Regions from separate parts of the Erwinia sp. TECH1 genome, predicted to be linked through region 2. Evidence: predicted binding sites of a transcription regulator. Region 2 holds the regulator's gene; each other region holds the start of a gene.
The links. Region 2 encodes CRP, which controls carbon source genes, mostly activating them, when cyclic AMP is high. Its sites were predicted from a motif close to ATGTGANNNNNNTCACAT; they were not measured.
Positions count from the first base shown of each region.

Region 1: the regulator CRP is predicted to act here: its motif matches at 2,165-2,182, upstream of glpT (glycerol-3-phosphate transporter).
Region 3: the regulator CRP is predicted to act here: its motif matches at 1,591-1,608, upstream of epd (erythrose-4-phosphate dehydrogenase).

Region 1 is NZ_JBSRZK010000001.1:4,570,484-4,574,673, reverse strand. Features, by position in the region: gene glpQ (glycerophosphodiester phosphodiesterase) at 1-612, opposite strand, end outside; gene glpT (glycerol-3-phosphate transporter) at 627-1,970, opposite strand; gene ACVWZ0_RS21445 (carboxylate/amino acid/amine transporter) at 2,300-3,151, shown strand; gene ACVWZ0_RS21440 (YehS family protein) at 3,581-4,060, opposite strand.
Region 2 is NZ_JBSRZK010000001.1:4,366,207-4,370,396, forward strand. Features, by position in the region: gene ACVWZ0_RS20580 (phosphoribulokinase) at 1-629, shown strand, start outside; gene ACVWZ0_RS20585 (OsmC family protein) at 622-1,026, opposite strand; gene crp (cAMP-activated global transcriptional regulator CRP) at 1,332-1,964, shown strand; gene ACVWZ0_RS20595 (YccS/YhfK family putative transporter) at 2,023-4,101, shown strand.
Region 3 is NZ_JBSRZK010000001.1:3,910,636-3,914,825, reverse strand. Features, by position in the region: gene tkt (transketolase) at 1-496, shown strand, start outside; gene ACVWZ0_RS18320 (bactofilin family protein) at 595-1,323, opposite strand; gene epd (erythrose-4-phosphate dehydrogenase) at 1,809-2,855, shown strand; gene pgk (phosphoglycerate kinase) at 2,878-4,038, shown strand; gene fbaA (class II fructose-bisphosphate aldolase) at 4,129-4,190, shown strand, end outside.

The DNA of each region.
Region 1 (4,190 bases), 200 kb from region 2:
AATGCGTTTGAGTTCGTTATGGTCAAAGCATTGCAGGTAGACGTTGTCGCTTTTCGAGCTATAGCCGTACTGCTTAAGCACATCCAGTACCCTGGCGGAGATATCTTTGCCTTCCTGGCGGTGAAACCACGGCGCTTTAATTTCGGTGTAGATGCCGATATTTTTGCCCGTCGAGTGGTTCAGGCCCTGAATAAATTCAATCTCTTCGGCAAAGGTATGCACGTGGAAGTCCGATTTGCCCATCGGGAAACGCTGCGGATAAGTCTGCACTTTCTTACCGTCTTTTAGCGTAAAGCCTTCCGTAAACTTCAGCCCCTTGATTTCGGCCAGCGTAAAGTCGATGGCATAGTAACGTCCATCCTTTCTGGCGCGGTCGGGATAGCGTTCCGCCACGTCCGTTACGCGATCCAGGTAGTGATCGTGCAGCACCACCAGCCGATCGTCGCGGGTCATCACCAGATCCTGCTCAAGGAAGTCGGATCCCTGCGCGTAAGCCATCGCTTTGGCGGGCAGCGTGTGTTCCGGCAGGTAGCCGCTCGCGCCACGATGGGCAATTACAATCTTGTGTGTTTCCGCGGCTACTGCGCCGAACGAAGCGCCCAGCAGCAGCATAGCTATCAGCTTTTTCATTGCGTTGCCTCTTTTTTGTGCCTGTGTTCGTTCAGCATGGTGATAACCAGCAGGATAACGGCCAGCACGCCGCCGCCGATCATCACGATAAAGCCGCCGTCCCAGCCGAAGTAATCTACGGTGTAGCCGACAATAGCGCTGGCGGCCACCGAGCCGCCAAGATAGCCGAACAGCCCGGTGAAGCCCGCCGCCGTTCCCGCAGCTTTCTTCGGCGCCAGCTCCAGGGCGTGCAGCCCAATCAGCATTACTGGCCCATAAATCAGAAAGCCGATTACAATCATGCAGGTAATATCCACGCCCGGATTGCCGGGAGGATTCAGCCAGTAAACCACGGTGGCGATCGTCACCAGCACCATAAAAAAGACGCCGGTCGCGCCACGATTGCCTCTGAACACCTTATCGGACATCCAGCCGCACAGCAGCGTGCCGGGAATGCCGGCGTACTCATAAAGAAAGTAGGCCCAGGAGGATTTATCCAGCGTAAAGTGCTTCACCTCTTTTAAATAGGTCGGTGACCAGTCGAGAATGCCGTAGCGCAGCAGATAGACAAACACGTTGGCCAGCGCGATATACCAGAGCAGCCGGTTGGGCAGTACGTACTGCATAAAAATTTGCCTGGCGGTCAGCTCCTCTTCCTGGCTTTTATCATAGTCGGGCGGATAGTCGTTTTTATACTCTTCAATCGGCGGCAGACCGCAGGATTGCGGCGTGTCGCGCATCAACGCAAAGGCGATAACGGCCACCAGAATGGCGGCGAAAGCGGGCATATAAAGCGACGCTTTCCAGTCGTTAAACCAGTACATGCCCAGCAGAAACAGCAGCGGAGGCAGGCCGCCGCCGACGTTGTGCGCGCAGTTCCAGACGGAAACGATGCCGCCGCGCTCCTTGTGCGACCACCAGTGCACCATAGTGCGTCCACAGGGCGGCCAGCCCATGCCCTGGAACCAGCCGCATAAAAACAGCAGCACGAACATCACGGTAATGCTGGAGGTGGCCCAGGGAACGAATCCCATAAACAACATGACCGCCGCCGCCAGAATTAAACCGGCGGGCAAAAAGTAGCGTGGATTCGAGCGATCGGAAACGGATCCCATAATAAATTTAGAAAATCCGTAGGCGATGGAAATACCTGAAAGGGCAAAGCCTAAATCCCCCCGAGAAAAACCCTGCTCGATCAGCGAAGGCATCGCCAGCGCAAAATTTTTCCGCACCAGATAATAGGCCGCATAGCCGAAGAAAATACCAAAAAATATCTGCCAGCGTAATTTACGATAAAGCGGATCGATTTCGCTGGTGTCAACGCGCGTTCGATGCGACGCAGGTTTAAAAACAGATAACATAACAGCCTCCAATGGCAATTTATATTCGTTTTTTTCGTCGTGCAGCAACAGATAAACGCGATCCGTAGCGGAAGGAGCCTAAAAGAAAACGCGCGGCCTCGCTGTGAAGAAGAACCCAAAGGTTACATTTTTATGACAATCAAACGAATTATGCGGCACGCTTCTCTGAATGCTTGTAGCCATGCCGGCAAGGAGTGTGAGCAGGCTCACTCAAACGGCAGGATAAAAACAGGTGAGTACATTTTGCAATCAGATGTCAACCAGATATTTCCCCGCGTCCACGTTGATTTCGCTACACTGTGCCCACTTTTCACCAGCGAGTTTTTATCGTGATCTTACTGATAATCACCACTATCCTGTGGGCCTTTTCGTTCAGCCTGATCGGCGAATATCTGGCAGGCCAGGTCGACAGCGTCTTTTCCGTGCTGATCCGTCTGCTGCTGGCCGCCGTGGTTTTCCTGCCGTTTCTGCGCTGGCGCGGCTATCGGCCATCAACGCTGCTGCTCTATATGGGCGTAGGCGCGCTGCAGCTGGGTATTATGTATCTGTTCAGCTTTGAGGCTTACCTCTACCTCAGCGTTTCCGAGCTGCTGCTGTTTACGGTGATGACGCCGCTCTATATCACCCTGATTTATGACCTGATGAGCGGAAGAGGCGTGCGCCCCGGCTATGCACTGAGCGCGCTGCTGGCGGTGGCGGGCGCGGCGATTATTCGCTACGACAAGGTCAGCGACCACTTCTGGTTTGGCCTGCTGCTGGTGCAGCTTGCCAACCTTTGCTTTGCCGTTGGCATGGTGGGCTACAAGCGCCTGCAGGAAACGCGTCCGATGCCGCAGCACGCCGCCTTTTCCTGGTTTTATATGGGCGCGGCGCTCGTCGCGATTATCGCCTGGTGCCTGTGGGGCAATCCGCAGAAGCTGCCGACCACCACGCTACAGTGGAGCATCCTGATCTGGCTGGGCGTGGCGGCTTCCGGGCTGGGTTATTTTATGTGGAACTACGGCGCGACGCAGGTTGATGCCGGCACGCTGGGCATTATGAATAATATGCACGTGCCCGCCGGATTGCTGGTTAACCTTGCAATCTGGCAGCAGCAGCCGCACTGGCCGAGCTTTATCGTTGGCGCAGCGGTAATTTTCGCCTCGCTATGGGTACACCGACACTGGGTGATCAAAAAATAGCACGACGATAAAAAGCGGGGCGCGACACGCCCTGCTTAACGCCTTTGCCTGGCTCGTTAGTGAACCAGGCAAAGGCCGTGATTTACTGACCAGCAGATTCACATTCGTTTTACTGGTTTTGCCAATATGGCTACCGCTGTCGTTACCTGCCCGCTGTTATAACTCAGCGCTGACGGGCAAAGCAGCCTATAAATTTTAGAAAAAAGCGTGCCGAAAATAGTTTTGGTAGTGTCGTTGTTTTTACCTGCGCTGCTGATAGTTGCGCTCTCATAATATATCCACTTTCATGGTTCGCTGTATTTACAATGTGTAAATATCAGGCGGATATTATGAGGGGTGACTTACCCTGTAAAGGCAGGAAGGAAATATAAATAATGCATTTTTTTGATAGCGTTTAAATAGCAGGCAGCCCGAAGGCTGCACTAATATTTAAGCTTTTTTAACAGGGGCAGGGCGTAATTTCATTGTCATTCCCTTCAGGAAATTCCTTAAAATCTGATCGCCGCATTCACGGTAATTTTTATGCCCTGGCTTTCGGAAAATAGCGCCAATTTCAGACTGGCCCACGGCGAAGTCCGCCAGCTTAAGCACGTCAATAATATCCGTAGTTTTTAAATCGAAAGCGATGCGCAGTTTTTTAATAATAATATTATTCGTCATCTTGCGTTCGACAGAAGGCTCAGGCGCATCTTCGCTTTTGCCACGGCGCTGAAAAATCAGCCCGTTCAGGAAATAGCCCATTACCACGTCAGGACAGGCGCGAAAGCCCGCTTCGCCTTCTTTTTTCAGGAAGCTTTGCATTTCCGCTTCGCTGACTTCACTTTCCGCCAGCGCCAGGATGCCAACCATCTGAGCATCGCTCAGGCTCAGCATGTAGCGCACGCTGCGCAAAACGTCATTATTGGTCATAAAAATCTCATTGGTTCAGGATCGTTGGCCGCATTATAGAGACAAATGGCGCTGGATAAAGGAATACCGTCAGCAAAAAGGCAGGCGGCCAGCGCGTTATAAAGGCACGGCTGCGCTAAAAGGGCCACCG
Region 2 (4,190 bases):
AAACCTTCGCGGAATATGGCCGCAGCGGCAGCGGCCAGTCCAGAAAATATCTGCACACCTATGACGAAGCGGTGCCCTGGAACCAGGTGCCCGGCACTTTTACGCCGTGGCAGCCGCTGCCGGAACCCACCGACGTGCTGTTTTACGAAGGGCTGCACGGCGGCGTGGTGACGCCGCAGAACAATGTCTCGCAGCATGTCGATCTGCTGGTGGGCGTGGTGCCTATCGTCAACCTGGAGTGGATCCAAAAAATGATCCGCGATACCAGCGAACGCGGTCATTCACGCGAGGCGGTGATGGATTCCGTGGTGCGCTCAATGGACGATTATATTAACTTCATTACGCCACAATTTTCCCGCACCCATATTAACTTTCAGCGTGTCCCTACCGTGGATACGTCCAACCCTTTTGCCGCGCGCGGCATTCCTTCGCTCGACGAGAGCTTCGTGGTTATCCATTTCCAGGCGCTGGAACAGATTGACTTCCCCTATCTGCTGGCGATGCTGCAAGGCTCTTTTATCTCCCATATCAACACGCTGGTGGTGCCGGGCGGCAAAATGGGCCTGGCGATGGAGCTGATTATGGGGCCGCTGGTCAAGCGCCTGATGGAAGGCAAAGCTATCAAGTAACGCCCATCTCATGGCTATGGGTAAGGGTCACGCCCTTACCCAGCATCAGCGCGACCGGGCAATATTTCCCGACCGCAAGGCTGACCGCGCGCGCCAGCGCCTTATCCGTCAGCCCGCTGCCGCTGACAATAAAATGCAGGTTGATGCGGGTAAACAGGCGCGGCGGCTTCTCGCGCCGGGTTGACGTCAGCTTCACCTCGCAGTTGTCTACCGTGAAACGCCCTTTTTGCAGAATGGCAACCACTTCCGCCGCGCTACAGCCGCCTGCCGCCATCAGCAGCATTTCCATCGGGCTGGGCGCTTTATCGCCCGCGTTGCCGTCCATCACGATCTGATGGCCCGATGAGGATCCTCCCAAAAAGGTCAGCCCTTCCACCCATTTGACGCTCGCTTGCATAACAAACTCCTCTAATTCATTTAGTTAAGCCGCGGTCGGCTTAAGGCAACTAAAACAGCAGCGCGGCAGATTTCCCGCTATGCTGAAGCGAGACAACAGAAGACACCCATGCAAAGCTGTGCTACAAACAAGGCTGTATTTCGTCAGTACTCTACAGACCAGACGAAACGGGACGACATAACGAGCCCGGCACTCAACAGAGAGCCGAATAACTTTCCTGCATGGGAAGCGCTTGACTATTTCAACGCCTGTCAGGGAACTCTGCCCCTGTATTTAGGCACGATAACAACAGAGGATAACAGCGAATGGTTCTCGGCAAACCGCAAACAGACCCGACACTTGAATGGTTCCTGTCACATTGCCATATTCATAAGTATCCATCCAAAAGCACGCTGATCCACCAGGGTGAGAAAGCAGAAACCCTTTACTACATCGTCAAAGGCGCGGTAGCGGTGCTCATCAAGGATGAAGAAGGTAAAGAGATGATCCTGTCTTACCTTAACCAGGGCGATTTTATCGGCGAGCTTGGCCTGTTTGAAGAAGGCCAGGAGCGCAGCGCATGGGTGCGGGCAAAAACGGCCTGTGAAGTGGCGGAAATCTCCTATAAGAAGTTTCGCCAGCTGATCCAGGTCAACCCGGATATTCTGATGCGTCTCTCTTCACAGATGGCGCGCCGCCTGCAGGTTACCTCCGAGAAAGTGGGCAATTTAGCTTTCCTCGATGTGACAGGTCGCATCGCGCAAACGCTATTGAATCTGGCCAAACAGCCGGACGCTATGACCCACCCGGATGGGATGCAGATCAAAATTACCCGCCAGGAGATTGGCCAGATCGTCGGCTGCTCGCGCGAAACCGTCGGCCGTATTCTGAAGATGCTGGAAGATCAGAATCTGATCTCCGCACACGGTAAAACCATCGTGGTCTACGGTACACGCTAAACCGCTCTGATTGCATGGCGCAATGCCTTCGTTGCGCCTTTTCAGCGGGTACAAAGCAATGTGGCGCCGACTCATCTACCATCCCGAAGTTAACTACGCCCTGCGGCAGACGCTGGTGCTTTGCCTGCCCGTCGCCGTCGGCTGGCTGCTGGGCAATTTGCAAAACGGCCTGCTGTTCTCGCTGGTGCCGGCCTGCTGCAATATCGCCGGTCTGGATACGCCCCATAAACGCTTCTTTAAACGTCTGCTGATCGGCGGCGGCCTTTTCGCCTTCAGCAGCTTTCTGGTGCAGTATCTTGGCGACTATGCCGTTCCCCTGCCCATTATCCTGTTTTCCATGGCCATGCTGCTGGGCGTGACCGGCGAAATCAGCCCGCTGCATGGCAGACTGCTGCCCGGCGCGCTGATTGCCGGCATCTTTACCCTGAGCCTGGCCGGTCGGATGCCCATCTGGCAGCCGCCGTCGCTTTATATCCTGGGCACGGTCTGGTACGGCCTCTTTAACTGGTTCTGGTTCTGGCTGTGGAAAGAGCAGCCGATGCGGGAAACGCTCAGCCTGCTTTATCGCGAGCTGGCCGGCTACTGCGAGGCCAAATACAGCCTGCTGACGCAGCTTGCCGACCCGGAAAAAACGCTGCCGCCGCTGCTGGCTCGCCAGCAAAAAGCGGTCGACCTTATCAATACCTGCTATCAGCAAATGCACATGCTGGCCGCCAGCAACGATAATCACCATAAGCGGTTGACCCGCGCTTTTCAGGTTGCGCTGGATTTGCAGGAGCATATCGCTGTCAGCCTGCATCAGCCGGAAGAGGTGCAGAAACTGGTGGAGCAGAGCCATGCCGAGGCGGTGATCCGCTGGAACGCGCAGACCATTGCGGCCAGGCTGCGCGAGCTGGCGGACGATATTCTCTATCACCGTCTGCCGACACGTTTCAGCATGGATAAACAGCTGCAGGCGCTGGAAAAAATTGCCCGCCAGCATCCCGCCAACCCGGTCGGCAACTTTTGCGCCTGGCATTTCAGCCGTATCGCCCGCGTGCTGCGTACCCAGCGTCCGCTTTACCAGCGCGATCTGATGGCGGATCGTCAGAAACGACTGCCGCTGCTATCTGCCATCAGAAGCTATCTGTCGCTGAAATCCGCCGCGCTGCGCACCGCCGCCAGGTTTGCGGTTATGCTCGCTTTCGCCAGCACCCTGGCGCTCTCGTTTAATCTGCCCAAGCCTTACTGGCTGCTGATGACGGTGATGTTTGTCAGCCAGAACGGCTACAGCGCGACCAGGGTACGTATTCAGCACCGTGCGCTGGGCACGCTGGGCGGGCTGGTGGTGGCCGCGCTGACGCTACGCTTTCAGGTGCCGGAATCGGCTGTGCTGCTGGTGATGCTGACGCTGACGCTGGCGGGCTATCTGGTGATCCGCAAATATTACGGCCTGGCGACGATCGGCTTTACCGTGACGGCGGTATATTCGCTTCAGCTGCTGTCGCTGAACGGCGCCGACTTTCTGCTGCCGCGCCTGCTGGATACGCTGATGGGCTGCCTGATCGCCTTTGCCGGGATGATCTGGCTGTGGCCGCAGTGGCAAAGCGGCCTGCTGCGGCAGAATGCGCACGACGCGCTGGAAACCTATCAGGAAGCGCTCCAGAAACTGCTGGGGGACGAAGAGAGTCCGCAGAAGCTTGCCTGGCAGCGTATGCGCGTTAACCAGGCGCACAACGCGCTGTTTAACTCGCTGAACCAGGCGATGCAGGAGCCGGGTTTCGACGCCCGCTACCTGGCCGATATGAAGCTTTGGGTTACGCACAGTCAGTTTATCGTTGAGCATATCAACGCCATGACCATTTTAGCGCGTGAACATACCATGCTGACGCCGCAGCTGGCCGAGCGCTATCTACAGGCGTGCGAAATTGCGCTACAGCGCTGCCAGCAGCGGCTGGAGTATGACGGGCCGAGTTCCACAAACAACGTGCTGGAGACGGATACGCCCTTTCAGCAGGGCGCGACCACGGTGATGGAGAGGCACATAAAGCGCATTCTGGAACATCTTGGCGTGATGCACACTATTTCTTCGTTGGCCTGGAGCAGCCGACCTCATCATGGCCGCTGGCTGTCGCGCCATTTACGGAAATCAGCCTGATGATGCTGAGCAGAAGTTTTTCGGCGCGTGTAAGCGGCCTGGTGCAGACGACGCGCCTGTTTAGCCGGAAGCGCGAGGCTTCCGGCCTG
Region 3 (4,190 bases), 460 kb from region 2:
TGCGGTAGCCTGGAAATATGCGATTGAGCGTCACGACGGCCCAACCGCGCTGATCTTCTCCCGCCAGAACCTGGCGCAGCAGGATCGCAGCGCCGAGCAGCTGGCTAACGTGGCTCGCGGCGCCTATATCCTGAAAGATTGCGACGGCACGCCGGAAGTGATCCTGATTGCGACCGGTTCTGAAGTGGAGCTGGCGGTTGGTGCTTACGAGAAGCTGAGCGCGGAAGGGCGTAAGGCGCGCGTGGTGTCCATGCCGTCTACCGATGCTTTCGACAAGCAGGATGCGGCCTATCGTGAAGCCGTACTGCCGAAAGCGGTTGGCGCGCGCGTGGCGATTGAAGCCGGTATCGCCGATTACTGGTTCAAATACACCGGCCTGCATGGCGCGGTGGTTGGCATGACCACCTTTGGCGAGTCGGCACCGGCCGAGAAGCTGTTTGAAATCTTCGGCTTCACCGTAGACAACGTAGTCGCTAAAGCGAAAGAGCTGCTGTAATAAACCGGGTTCGCCTGTGCAAGCAGGTGAACCTTCCTGGCAATCGCTTAAGCCGTAATCAATCCGGTTCGCCTGTGCAAACAGGCGAACCTTTTTACCTACTGCGCGGTGTCCCGCAAATGGAAATCCTGGCTGGGCGGTATCACCGGCTCCGCAAAGCTTTTCACCACGTTGCTTTCCGGCTCTCTTTCCGTCTTATAAGGCTTGGACTGGCCATAAAATTTACCCTGCTGGTTGATCGAAAGCGATTCGCACTCGATGGTGCCATCCATAAATCCGTTGGCGTTAATGGCCACCTCCCGACTACAGCATAATCCTTTCAGCTCGCCGCTGATTTCGGTGCGCTGCGCCCAGATTTCCCCTTCGACCCGCCCATCTTTCTGCACAAAAACGGTTTTTTCTGAATTCACCTTACCGTTAACGCTGCCGGTGATATGAATATCGCCTGCGGCGCTGATTTCACCTACGATGGTGCAGGTATCCGGGATGGTGGTGGTGCCTGTGGCAGGCGCGCTGGCGACGGTTGCGGCAGAGACGCTTTCTTCAAATTCGCTGTCCATTAGCGAAGCGGAAGAGGGCGGCACGGGCGAAGTGTAATTCAGCGGAGCGCTGGGTTGACGGGGATTCTCTTTACGTTTGAACATCGCTATTTCCTTATTTAACGTGAATTTCCTGAAGGCAAGCCAGGTAAAAATGGCGGAGGCTGCGGCCATTAACAGTCCCCGATGCTGGCGGATCAGCAACAGCGTTGTCGCCCAGCTAAGGGAATAGACGAGCAGCGCTGAAGCCCAGATAATCCAGAGATACCAAAGCAAGTTGTAATTCATATTCCGGCACGGTTAGTGACCAGAGAGTGGACGCCAGATCTTTCCCGATCTCGCTACAGCCAGCCGCGCTTTTACCGGCGCTCTGCTGTGGGCGTCTCCTTCCTGGAAACGGTTGTCAGAGAGAAAATTCTGATATTTACCTGCAAAAGTAAGAAAATTCCGTTGATCGTGTCGCTAACTGGTTACTTGAAAGTAAATATCAGTAAAAGTTACTTTACTACTTTGTTGAGCGTTGTTGGCCTGTTTTTTATACAGAACCTTATCTAAATGTGATGCAGGTCAGATTTTTAAACTGTGGATTGATCTGGCGCATTCCAATTATTCCGCATTGTCTTTATTGTAGCTGAACCGTTTCAACAAGCATTGGGACTGACCTCTTTCCGTTGGAAAAACGGCCCGGTAACGCAAAAATTCCCTGTACAAACGGGAACGTCTGGCTCAGGCTAACGCTCCGGTTTTGCACAGAATTTGGATGCAGGAGTGATATGACGGTTCGTATTGCCATCAACGGTTTTGGACGCATTGGACGCAACGTGCTGCGCGCGCTTTATGAAACCGGACGCCGCGCGGAGATTACCGTCGTGGCGGTTAATGAGCTGGCGGAAGCCGCCGGCATGGCGCATCTGCTGAAATATGACACCAGTCATGGCCGTTTTGCATGGGACGTTCGTCAGGAGCGGGATCTGCTGTGGATAGGCGAAGATCCTGTGCGCATTCTGCATCGGGCCGCTATCGCCGATCTCCCCTGGAAGGAGCTGAACGTGGATGTGGTGCTGGACTGCACCGGCGTCTGGGGCAGCCGCGAAGACGGCGAAGCGCACCTTGCCGCCGGGGCGAAAAAAGTCCTGTTTTCCCATCCGGGCGGCAACGATCTTGACGCTACCGTGGTTTACGGCGTCAATGAAAAAGCGCTAAAGGCCAGCGATCTGATCGTCTCTAACGCCTCCTGCACCACTAACTGTATTATTCCTGTGATTAAGTTACTGGATGATGCTTTCGGCATTGAGTCGGGAACGGTCACCACCATCCATTCCGCCATGCACGATCAGCAGGTTATTGACGCTTACCACACTGATTTGCGCCGCACTCGCGCAGCCAGCCAGTCGATAATTCCGGTCGATACTCGCCTTGCCGCCGGTATCGCGCGTATTTTTCCGAAATTCAATGACCGTTTCGAAGCGATCGCCGTGCGTGTACCGACAATCAACGTGACCGCCATTGATTTAAGCGTCAGCGTCCGCACGCCGGTAAAGGCCTGCGAGGTGAATGCGCTGCTGCGAAACGCATCAGAAAAAGCATTTAGTGGTATAGTTGACTATACGGAACTACCGTTAGTCTCCATTGATTTTAACCACGATCCGCACAGTGCCATTGTGGACGGCACGCAAACGCGGGTCAGCGGACAGCACCTGATCAAAACGCTGGTCTGGTGCGACAACGAATGGGGCTTTGCTAACCGAATGCTCGACACGACGTTAGCCATGGCCGCCAGCGGTTTCAGCCAGGGCGCGGACTGCGCCTTTAAAATTTAGAGAATCAACGAGAGGACTCACCATGTCAGTAATTAAAATGACCGATTTGGATCTTGCCGGGAAACGCGTACTGATTCGTTCTGATTTAAACGTGCCGGTTAAAGAGGGCAAAGTCACCTCTGACGCACGTATCCGTGCTTCACTGCCAACCATTGAAGCCGCGCTGAAACAGGGTGCGAAAGTGATGGTCACTTCTCACCTGGGCCGCCCGACCGAAGGCGAGTACAACGAAGAGTTCTCCCTGCTGCCAGTGGTTAACTATCTGAAAGAAAAACTTTCTTCTCCGGTTCGTCTGGAAAAAGACTACCTGGAAGGCGTTGATATCGCCGAGGGCGAGCTGGTAGTGCTGGAAAACGTTCGTTTTAACAAAGGCGAAAAGAAAGACGACGAGGCGCTGGCGAAAAAATATGCCGCGCTGTGCGACGTCTACGTGATGGACGCCTTCGGCACCGCGCACCGCGCCCAGGCTTCCACGCATGGCGTGGGGAAATTTGCGCCGGTAGCCTGCGCTGGCCCGCTGCTGGCCGATGAGCTGGAAGCGCTGGGCAAAGCGCTGAAAGAGCCTGCTCGTCCAATGGTGGCGGTGGTTGGCGGTTCTAAAGTTTCCACCAAATTCGACGTGCTGAACTCGCTGGTGAAAATCGCCGATACGGTGATCGTAGGCGGCGGCATCGCCAACACCTTCGTGGCTATCGACAACAAGGTGGGTAAATCCCTGTACGAGCCGGATTTCGTGGAAGCTGCGAAAAAACTGCGCGACGAATATAAAATTCCTGTGCCAACCGACTCCCGCGTCGGCACGGAATTCTCTGAAACTGCGCCTTCAACCGTGAAGAAAGTCTCCGAAGTTAAAGATGATGAAGAGATCATGGACTTTGGCGACGAAACCGCAGAAGCCATGGCTAAGTTGTTGAAAGAAGCCAAAACTATTCTGTGGAATGGCCCGGTGGGCGTGTTTGAATTCCCGAACTTCCGCAAAGGCACCGAAATCGTGGCGAAAGCCATTGCCGACAGCGACGCATTCTCTATCGCAGGCGGCGGTGATACGCTGGCTGCCATCGACCTCTTCGGCATTGAAGATAAGATTTCTTATATCTCTACCGGCGGCGGCGCTTTCCTTGAGTTCGTGGAAGGTAAAAAACTGCCTGCGGTAGCTATGCTGGAAGAACGCGCGAAACAGTAACCTCTGGGGCGGAGGGCTGCCTCCGCCAGAATGATTTGCCCCTTAAGGCGCAACATCTTTTCCTACTGCCGACGAAACAGGACAAAAGACATGTCTAAAATTTTTGATTTCGTAAAACCAGGCGTTGTCACCGGTGACGACGTACAGAAAAT